3 regions of the Actinomadura sp. 3N508 genome follow, and region 2 is predicted to be linked to each of the others. Evidence: riboswitches for the same ligand, from Rfam matches in the RefSeq annotation. Region 2 holds a riboswitch; each other region holds the start of a gene.
What was found. Region 2 has a riboswitch for cobalamin ahead of ACH34S_RS12715 (ABC transporter substrate-binding protein). Riboswitches for the same ligand answer to the same signal wherever they lie in the genome.

Region 1: linked by a shared signal. The riboswitch ahead of ACH34S_RS10615 (ribonucleoside-diphosphate reductase subunit alpha) and the one ahead of ACH34S_RS12715 (ABC transporter substrate-binding protein) in region 2 are both predicted to bind cobalamin.
Region 3: linked by a shared signal. The riboswitch ahead of metE (5-methyltetrahydropteroyltriglutamate--homocysteine S-methyltransferase) and the one ahead of ACH34S_RS12715 (ABC transporter substrate-binding protein) in region 2 are both predicted to bind cobalamin.

What each region holds. Positions count from the first base shown of each region.
Region 1 covers NZ_JBIRAX010000002.1:946,363-949,631, forward strand. The annotation lists gene ACH34S_RS10615 (ribonucleoside-diphosphate reductase subunit alpha) at 1-1,172, opposite strand, end outside; cobalamin riboswitch at 1,322-1,486, opposite strand; gene ACH34S_RS10620 (hypothetical protein) at 1,661-2,377, shown strand; gene ACH34S_RS10625 (YcnI family protein) at 2,488-3,225, shown strand.
Region 2 covers NZ_JBIRAX010000003.1:298,671-301,939, reverse strand. The annotation lists gene ACH34S_RS12720 (FecCD family ABC transporter permease) at 1-780, opposite strand, end outside; gene ACH34S_RS12715 (ABC transporter substrate-binding protein) at 929-1,843, opposite strand; cobalamin riboswitch at 1,906-2,030, opposite strand; gene ACH34S_RS12710 (RidA family protein) at 2,516-2,926, shown strand.
Region 3 covers NZ_JBIRAX010000010.1:383,015-386,283, forward strand. The annotation lists gene metE (5-methyltetrahydropteroyltriglutamate--homocysteine S-methyltransferase) at 1-1,991, opposite strand, end outside; cobalamin riboswitch at 2,093-2,305, opposite strand; gene ACH34S_RS32150 (hypothetical protein) at 2,304-2,816, opposite strand; gene ACH34S_RS32155 (hypothetical protein) at 2,935-3,269, opposite strand, start outside.

The sequences.
Region 1 (3,269 bases), on a different contig from region 2:
CCGTAGAGCTTGCGGGCCGGGAGCTGCCGGACGAACCGTCCCGCCTTCTCCGCCGCCCGGTACGCCTCGTCGAACGCGTCGCCCCACAGGTCCGCCAGCTCGGGGACCTCCTTCGGGTCGAACAGCGACCATGTCCCGTCCTGCTCGACGCGGCGCATGAACTCGTCCGGGATCCAGTTGGCGAGGTTGAGGTTGTGGGCGCGGCGCGCGTCCTCGCCCGTGTTGTCGCGCAGCTCCAGGAACTCCTCGACGTCGGCGTGCCACGGCTCCAGGTACACGCACGCCGCGCCCTTCCGGCGCCCGCCCTGGTTGACGGCCGCGACGGACGAGTCGAGCGTCCGCAGCCACGGGACGATCCCGTTCGAGTGGCCGTTCGTGCCGCGGATCAGCGAGCCTCGGGAGCGGACCTTCGTCCAGGAGATCCCGATGCCGCCCGCGTACTTGCTGAGCCGCGCCACCTGCCCGTACCGCTCGTAGATCGACTCCAGCTCGTCGCGCGGCGAGTCGAGCAGGAAGCAGGACGAGAGCTGCGGGCGGCGGGCGGCGGAGTTGAAGAGCGTTGGTGAGCTGGGCAGATACGAGAGGGTGCTCAGCAGCGCGTACAGATCGGCGGCCTCGTCGACGGAGTCGGCCAAGCCGCACGCCACGCGCAGGAGGAAGTGCTGCGGACGTTCGAGGACGAGCCTCGATCGCGGATGCCTCAGCAGGTAGCGGTCATAGAGCGTCCGGAGGCCGAAGTACTCGAAGCGGTCGTCGGCGGACGGGTCGATGAGGGCGTTGAGCACGGACGCGTTGGCGGCGACGAACGCGGCCGGAGCGTCCGCGAGGAGACCCTCCCGGTGCGCGGTGGCGACCGATTCGGCGAACGTCCGGACCCCGGCGGACGTCGCCTCGTCCCGTATCCGCAGCCCGAGCAGGCGCGCCGCGACCTTGGAATATCCGGGTTCGGAAGGAACCAGCGCGCTCGCCTCACCGATGGCCAGATCGCGCAGCACCGCCGCCGCGTCCGGGCCGTCCATCCCTTCCCCCGTGCGGACGGCGGCCAGCACCCGCCCCGGCTCGACGTCCGGCACCCCGTCGCAGGCGGCCTCGACTTCGGCGGCGACGGCCGCGGCGGCCTGCGCGAACGCCGTCGTGCGCGGCTCCACCGGTACGGCCAGGTCCTGTGTCACGTGCTCTCTCCCCTCGCAGCCGCCCCGCGGACGGCATGCGAACGGGACACGAGCGGCCCGACCGATGGGCACACCGCGCTCCGCCCCCGGCCCACCCGCGAAGCCTGGACGTGTCGATCCGAGGGGCGACCCCGGATCATCGTGCGGGCAGGTCTTCGGACTCGCGGGCACCGCGCCTTCCCGGAACCGGACGAAGGCGCGTCCTACTGGCCGTCGCTTCCCAGGCCGGTGGATTCCGGCCCAGTGCGTGAATACGGCGGTCGTTCCCACTCACCGCTGCGGGGCAGTCCCGGACTCGCACCGGGTTCCCTCTTGCGACGCCCCCGCCGACGAAACGGCGCCGCCGACCAGCGGCGGGGGCGAACCAGCACGGGATTGAACCCTACATGTAGTTGACGATCTTTGCACAACCCCAAGATGTTGGGCGTGTCAGAAAGGGCACGGGGCGACTATCCGGACGCCGGATGTGGTGGGACGATGGTCACGCCATGTCCCCGCGTCCCCCGCAACCGGGCTTCCGAACCGCGCGCGCGGTGGTGTTCGCCACCGTGTGCGTCACGCTGGCGACCGCCGGGCACGTCCTCGCATCGGGGACGGTGATCCCCATCTGGGCGGTCCTGACGGGGTTCGTGGCCGTGCTGGGCGTGACGCACGTGCTGGCGGGCCACGAACGGTCATTGGCGACGATCCTCGGCGGCCTTCTGGGCGGCCAGTTCGCGCTGCACGCGCTCTTCACGAGCGCCACCGACCCGGTCAACCCGCCCTTCGCGTCTCTGCAAGACCCGGCCGCGCGCGCCGCGGCCCTGCACCAAGCCGGGATGCACGACACCGCCGGCCCGGGCGCGGCGATGGTGGGCTCGGACATCCTGCTGCCCGTCACGCAGCTCACCGGCGGCGCGACGATGACGCTCGCGCACACCGTCGCCGCGCTGGTCGCGGCATGGTGGCTGCGCCGCGGGGAGCGGGCCGCGTGGTCGCTGGCCCGGCGGGTCGCGGGCGCGGCCGACCGGTCGATCCGGCTGGTCTGGCTGCTGCTGCTCGCGTTCCTCACCACCGAACCCGCCGCGGCCCCGCCGCGCATCACCGCCGCCGCACCGGCGACGGCCGCCCTCATGGCGATCGGCCGGACGCTGCGGCATCAGGTCGTCCGGCGGGGTCCCCCGCCGCGTTCGAGGGCGCTCGCCCGCACACTTCCTTCCAGCTGACCTGCGGGCCTGCGGGCCTGCTGACCCGCTGAGCGAGCGCCGTACGTCACCGGACGCCGACCCCGGCGCTTCCGGAATTTCCCGTACGTAGACTCGAACGGAAACCCGCCATGCCTTCTCTTTCTCATGCCCGCCCGTCCGGCGCCACCGCCCGCAGGCTGGGCGCCGTCGCAGGCCTTGCCGCCGTGTCCGTGCTCGGCCTGGCCACCGCCGCGTCCGCGCACGTCACCGTCAACCCGAAGACCGCCGAGCAGGGGACGTACGCCAAGGTGGCGTTCCGCGTGCCGAACGAGCGCGACAACGCGTCCACCACCAAGCTGGTGGTGCACCTGCCGGCCGACCGTCCGCTGTCGTCGGTGTCGGTCCGGCCCGTCCCCGGCTGGACGGTGAAGGCCGAGAAGACCAAGCTCGCGACCCCGATCAAGACCGAGGGCGGCGAGCAGACCGAGGCCGTCACCAGGATCACCTGGTCCGGCGGCAAGATCGACCCCGGCACCTTCCAGGAGTTCGACGTCTCCATGGGACGGCTGCCGGCCGACACCGGAGAACTGATGTTCAAAGCCGACCAGACATACTCGAACGGCGAGGTCGTGAAGTGGGACCAGCCGCCGGCCGCCGAGGGGGCGGCCGAACCCGAGCACCCGGCGCCCGTGCTCAAGCTGGTCCCGAAGGGCCAGGGCCAGCAGTCCGCGGTCGGGCTGACCGCGACCACGCAGGGCAAGTCGGCCGCCACGGTGTCCGCCGATGACGGCACCGCACGGCTGCTCGGCGGGGTCGGCATCGCCGTCGGCGTCCTCGGCCTCGTGGTCGGCGGCTACGGCCTGACCCGCGCCCGGAGCCGGTCATGACCCGCGCGAAGACGGCGGAACGGCTCACGCCCGGCCACGCAGCG
Region 2 (3,269 bases):
GCACGCCGTCGCCAGCGACGCCGCCATCAGCACCGTCAGCCGCACCCGCGCCGCCGACAGCCCCAGCGCCGCCGCCTCCTCGTCGCCGACGCTCAGCACGTCCAGCAGCCGCCCGTGCACCAGCAGCACCACGGTCGACACCAGCGCATACGGGGCGACCATGGCGAGCTGGTGCCAGTCCGCCGACCCGACGCCGCCGAGGATCCACGAGAAGATCCGCTGCAGCTCCTCGGTCTTCAGCTGCTGGACGAACGTCTGCACCGCCGAGAGGAACGTCGACACCGCGACCCCCGCCAGCACCAGATTCGCCATCCCGTTCCCGCGCCCCGCCGTGTTGCCCAGCGCGTACGCCATGAACACCCCGGAGATCGCGCCGACGAACGCCGCCAGCGGCACCCCGTACCCCGGGTCGCCCGGCACCAGCGCGATCACCAGGGTCGCCCCGACCCCGGCACCGCCCGCCGCGCCCAGCAGATACGGATCGGCGAGCGGGTTGCGGAACACCCCCTGATACCCGGCCCCCGCCAGCGCGAGCATCCCGCCCACCAGCGCCGCCATCAGCGCCCTCGGCACCCGCAGCTCGAACAGCACGTTCTCGTCGATCACGGCGAGCCCGGAGTCGACGTCCACGAACGGCAGCCGGTCGGCCAGCGCCTTCAGCACTCCGCCGACGGGCAGCCCCGCCGACCCGACCAGCACCCCCGCCAGGAGGGTCGCCGCCAGCAGCGCCACCGCCACCCCGAGCGGCACCACTCGCAACCGCGCCTGCTGCCGCGGCACCGAGTACGCCCCCCGCCGGAGCGAACCACCACGTCCCCGGACGTCCTCGCGGACGTCCGGGGACGTCCCGGCCGGAAGCCGGTCGGCCGGGACGACTCCGGAACGGCGGCGCCGAAGGCTCACGAGCGAACGTCCATCAGGGCAGTGATCACTGGGTCTTCTGCACCGCGGCGCCGATCGCCTTCGCGAACTCGGGCAGGCGCGGCCCCCACCGGGAGGCGACGTCGTCGTCGAGCTCGACCACGCCCTTGTTCTTGACCGCGTCCAGGTCCGGCCAGCCGGGCCGCTTCGCGACCGTGGCGGCGTTCTGCCCGCAGCACTTGGTGTCGGCCAGGAAGATCAGGTCCGGGTCCTGCTTGAGGAGGTATTCGCGGGACAGCTGCGGGTACCCGCCGGACGCCTTGTCCGCCGCGTCCGCGATGTTGCGGAGCCCGAACAGCCCGTACACCTGGCCGACGAAGGTCTGGGACGTTACGGAGTGCAGCTGGTTGTCGAGCTCGTGGTAGTACGTGAGCCCCTTCGCCTTGGACGACGCGGCGACGGTCTTCGCTATCTCGGTCCGCATGCCGTCGACGACCTTCTTCGCCTCCGCGGCATGTCCGGTCGCCAGGCCGAGATCGTTGATCTCGTCGTACGCCTCGTCCAGCTTGGTCGCCGCGGGCTCCAGCAGAACGGGGACCTTGACCTTCTCCAGCGCCTTCACGATGCCGTTCAGGTCATCGGACAGGACGACGAGATCGGGCTTGTACGCGATGATCGCTTCGGCGTTCGGCTTGAAGCCGGACAGCTTCGTGCGGGGCGCGTTCGCCGGGACGTTCGAGTAGTCGTCCACCGCCACGACCTGCGGCCCGGCGCCGATCGCGAACAGCGTCTCGGTGTGCGTGGGGGAGAGTGACACGATCCGCTTCGGATCGGCCGGAACCTGCACCGCGCCGTTGGCGGCCTGAACGGTGACGGTCTTCGCGCCTGACGTCTTGGTGGTGCCGTCGTCGCCGCCACATGCACCGGCGAGTGTGACGACGCAGGCCGCCATCACCACGACGAGGGAACGTACGGGTCTCACTGAAGCCTCCTGGCTACAGGGAAGCCGCGGCCCGTTCATGACGGATCGCCCTTCCACGAGGTCGAAAATCGTCGACGCGCGGGAGGCGACCTGGCTCGGCCCTTTCGGGCACCACAGTTGCGGGACAGCACCGGATTCACACCGGATTTCGCTCCTCGCGCGCAGCACCGCAACGGTATCAGCCGCCGAATCCGGATTCGTCCTGCTCGGAGCGCGATAATTCACTACCCGCCCGATACGGAGTGAGCTCCCACTAACGCTCCGTAAGACTCCGCCACCCTCCACGGCCCGACCGCCACACCGCGCACGTCACCGCCTTGGCGACCTCCGTCACCGCCACGATCCCCGCCCACGCCGTCGCGACGGCTTGCAGCACGTTGTCGAGGAACGGCCTTGCTCGACGGCTTGCCGACCAGGGCTCGCAGCCGGATGCGGTCGTCGGCAAGCGGCCGGACGCGCAGGCGCCTGCCGAGAGTGCCCACAGCATCGGCATGGCGGGTGCCTTCCCGTGACGCCACGCATCAGGGGTGTCTCTTCGAGCACGTGAGATCCATCGGGCGGCCGACGGCCGTGCTCCATCGCGGGAGTCGACGGGCCAGAAAAATGTGTCGAACGCGGAGCCGAGCTTTGAGAAGGTCGTGAATGACCCGGAACTGCTGCGAAAGGAAGCCCGTGCCGCGTGCCGTCACATTGATCCGCTCCGCCTCCCTGTCCGATGTTGCCGAGTACGCCTACGCGGCCACGGCCCCGGCCGAGTCACGGCTGATCTTCCTGGCCGGAGCATGCCCACTGAACGAGGACGGTTCCACTGCGGCGCTCGGGGACTTCGCGGGGCAGGCGGCCAAGGCCGTGGAGAACATGCGGACCGCTCTGACGGACTCCGGCGCGTCTCTGCACGATGTCATCAGCACCCGCGTTCTCGTTGCCTCCCAGCGGCAGGAGGACCTGGTGACCGCATGGGAGGTCGTCCGGGAGGCGTTCGGCGACCATGACGTGCCCAGCACATTGATGGGTGTCACCGTGCTCGGCTATGACGGCCAGCTCGTAGAGATCGAAGCCATCGCCGCCGTGCTCGATTCCTGAGCCGACGAGCCGTCCCTGCCGAGGACCAACCGCCCCGCCCGGGTTTGGCTCCGGTTGCGATCGGAGCCAAACGAGGAGGGCGGCAGCGGTGACGATGCCGAGATAGCCCTGCCCGCGCTTGTCGTAGCGGGTAGCGACGGCTCTGAACTAGCTGAGCTTCCCGGTAGCCCGCTCCACCGTGTTGCGATCTTCGTACCGGTCCTTGTTGAAGCCCGGGGCCGTCCGCCACATGACGCCCGGCGCAGGCGGGCGCCCGTGTGGTCCTTCTTCTCCGGGATCACGTGCCGGATACCGCGCTCACAGAGGCAGACGCGGATCTGCCATTGCTGGACGCCTCGTCTGC
Region 3 (3,269 bases), on a different contig from region 2:
TGCGAGCGCGCGGCCTCGACGCTGGTCACGTCGGCGTCCAGCGCCCGGATCGTGCCGATGATCTCGCCGAACTCGGAGTAGCACATGTGCGTGTGGATCTGCGTCGTGTCGGCGACGCCCGAGGTCGCGAGGTGGAACGCGCCGACGGCCCACTCCATGTAGTCCGGACGTCCGGCCTCCCGCAGCGGCAGCAGTTCGCGCAGCGCGGGCTCGTCCACCTGGATGACGCGGATCCCGGCCGCCTCCAGGTCGGCGATCTCGTCCCGCAGCGCGAGCGCGAGCTGCCGGGCGGTGTCGGCGAGCGGCTGGTCGTCCCGCACGAACGACCAGGCCAGCATGGTGACGGGCCCGGTCAGCATGCCCTTGACGGGCTTGCTGGTGAGCGACTGCGCGTACGTCGCCCACTCGACCGTCATCGGCCGCGGCCGCGCCACGTCGCTGTGCAGGATCGGCGGCCGGACGTACCGCGACCCGTACGACTGCACCCACCCGTACTGGGTGGCGGCGTACCCGTCGAGCTGCTCGGCGAAGTACTGCACCATGTCGTTGCGCTCGGGCTCGCCGTGGACGAGAACGTCCAGGCCGAGGTCCTCCTGCAGCGCGATGACGCGGGCGATCTCGTCCTTCATGGTCCGCGTGTAAACGTCGGCGGTGACGCGTCCGGCGCGATAGTCGGCGCGGGCCCGGCGGATCTCGGGGGTCTGCGGGAACGAGCCGACCGTCGTCGTCGCCAGCGCGGGCAGCCCGAGCTCGTCCCGCTGCACGGCGAACCGAACATCCCGATCACCACGCCTGGCCGCCCCGTCGCCCAGGGCTTCGAGCCGCTCCCGAACGCCACGATCGACCTTCGCAGGGGGCGCCGACTCCTCGACCGGGGCCGGAACATCTTCCCTCAGCGTCCGCCCGATCGCGACGACCTCCTCGACCTTCTGCCGCGCGAACGCCAGCCGCTCCCGAACGCCCGGATCCAGCGCGGTCTCGGCGTCCAGATCGATCGGCACGTGCAGCAGCGAGCAGGAGGTGCTCACCACAACCTGATCGACGAGCCCGAGCAGAGCCGCGCAGGTGGCCTTCGCCCGCCGCTGGTCGGCACGCCACACGTTCCGGCCGTCCACGACGCCCGCGACAAGCGTCTTGCGCGGTAGCCCACCCACCGACGCGAGAACGTCGAGGTTGTCGGGCCCGGCCACGAAGTCCAGCCCGACCGCCTCGACGCGGCTCCCGGCCAGGGCGCGCAGCGCGTCCGCACCGATCGTGCCGAAGTACGTGGCGACCATCAGCCGCGGCCTGCTCGTCAGCCGCCCCAGCCGCGCGTACGCGCGAGCGAGCGCCGCGATCTCCTCCTCGCTGCGATCGGCGACGAGCACGGGCTCGTCCAGCTGAACCCACTCGGCCCCCGACCCGGCGAGCCGCTCCAGCACCTCGGCGTAAACGTCGACGAGCCCGTCGAGAAGATCGAGCGTCCGGAAGTCGCGGGGCGCCCCCTCCGCGGGCTTGGCGAGCAGCAGATAGCTGAGCGGCCCGACGAGCACCGGCCGAGTCTCGATCCCGAGCGCCTTGGCCTCCCGGTACTCGACCAGCGGCTTGGCGGCGGAGCCGTCCGCCAGCCGGAACCGCGTGTCCGGCCCCAGCTCGGGGACGATGTAGTGGTAGTTCGTGTCGAACCACTTCGTCATTTCCAGCGGCGGGACGTCCTGCACACCGCGCGCCATCGCGAAGTACCGGTCGAACCCCTTCAGCCGGCGGTACCGGTCGGGGACGGCGTCGACCAGCACACTCGTGTCGAGCACCTGGTCATAGAAGGAGAAGGTGTTGGACGGGATCGCGTCCAGACCGGCGTCGCGCAGGCTGGTCCATACAGCCGCACGCAGCTCTGCGCCCTGCGCGTTGAGGGCGTCGGCGTCGATGCGTCCGGCCCAGAAGTCCTCGGTGGCGAACTTCAGCTCCCGGCGCGGCCCGATTCGGGGGTATCCGAGGATCGTCGTGTTCATGGCGGCTTCCCTCGCTCTGCCATAGGCGGACGCGCGGGGAGGTGCGCACGACGGAACGTACGCCGCAGACCTTCCCGCGAGGCCGCAGATCACCGCGCACCGGCCGGCGCGCGGGCGGAGGCAGGTCTTCGGACTCGTGGGCACCGCTTCCCGGAAGAAGCGTCCTACTGGCCATCGCTTCCCAGGCCATGCGGCCCAGTGCGTGATGACGGCGGTCGTTCCCACTCACCGCTGCGGGGCAGTCCCGGATTCGCACCGGGTTCCCTCTTACGACACTCGGAAAAACCGAGTGAACCATCCGCAATCCGGAGTCTACCGGCGGCCTAGCGCCTCACGAAGAATCCGAACCGCCTTCGGCCCAACCCCATGCATGGCCAGCAGCTCGGCATCGCTCAGATCAGCAACCTGCCTGAGCGAGGTGATACCGCCCCCGACCAGCGCCCGAGTGGCAGGCCCACCAATGCCCTTCGGCAAATCACCGACCTCACCTGGCCTGGCAGAACCCCCAGCAGCCACCCGAGCCGCCAACCCCTCCGGCGCCTGCGAAAGCCAGGCAAGCCGAACCCAGTGATTGAGCTGCTGCCCATTGATGTCCCCGATCGGCACACGCACACCGCCGCGGCCCAACGCCTCCGCCGAAGGATGCGCGGCAAGAACATCCTCCACATCAGACGCAGGAAGCCGGAGCTCCACCAGCTTGTCCTTGCCCATCGACGCGAACGGCTTCTCGCCCACGGTGAATACGACGCTCCCCGAGTCGGTGGCTTGCTCGACGGTCTCGGGATACGAGAGGGCGGTCTTACGAAGCTGAGCAAGAGTCGTCATGGCCCCAACCTAAATGGGCGCCCGCTGCGTCATCGATGAGCGCACAGGGCGCCTCCTCGACCGCTAGACACTTCGCACAGGTCGTCCTCTGAGGAATTGTCGAGACCTGTGGATCAAGTCAACGTGGCTGCTTTGGCTGATTCAGTCGGCGGTTTGCCGTGTTGCGGACACGGCGGGTTCGTCCCTGCTCAGCGAGCAGGCTGAGGGCGTGGTGCGAGGTGATGAACTGTGACGACGAGGCCGTGCGCTGGAACCAGTCGGAAGCTGTGGTGAGGTCTTGGGCGGTCCATGGTTCGTCTAGCGCGATCGTTCTGAGCAGCGTCCACTCGTGCAGACGGCGGGTGAGGAAGGGGCGGTCTGTGATCGCTGTGGCGAGGGCCTGGGCCCAGGTGGTGAATGCCGGGTCGGTGAGCAGCTGGGCTGCGCGGCGTCCCAGGTGGTGGTTGACCGCTG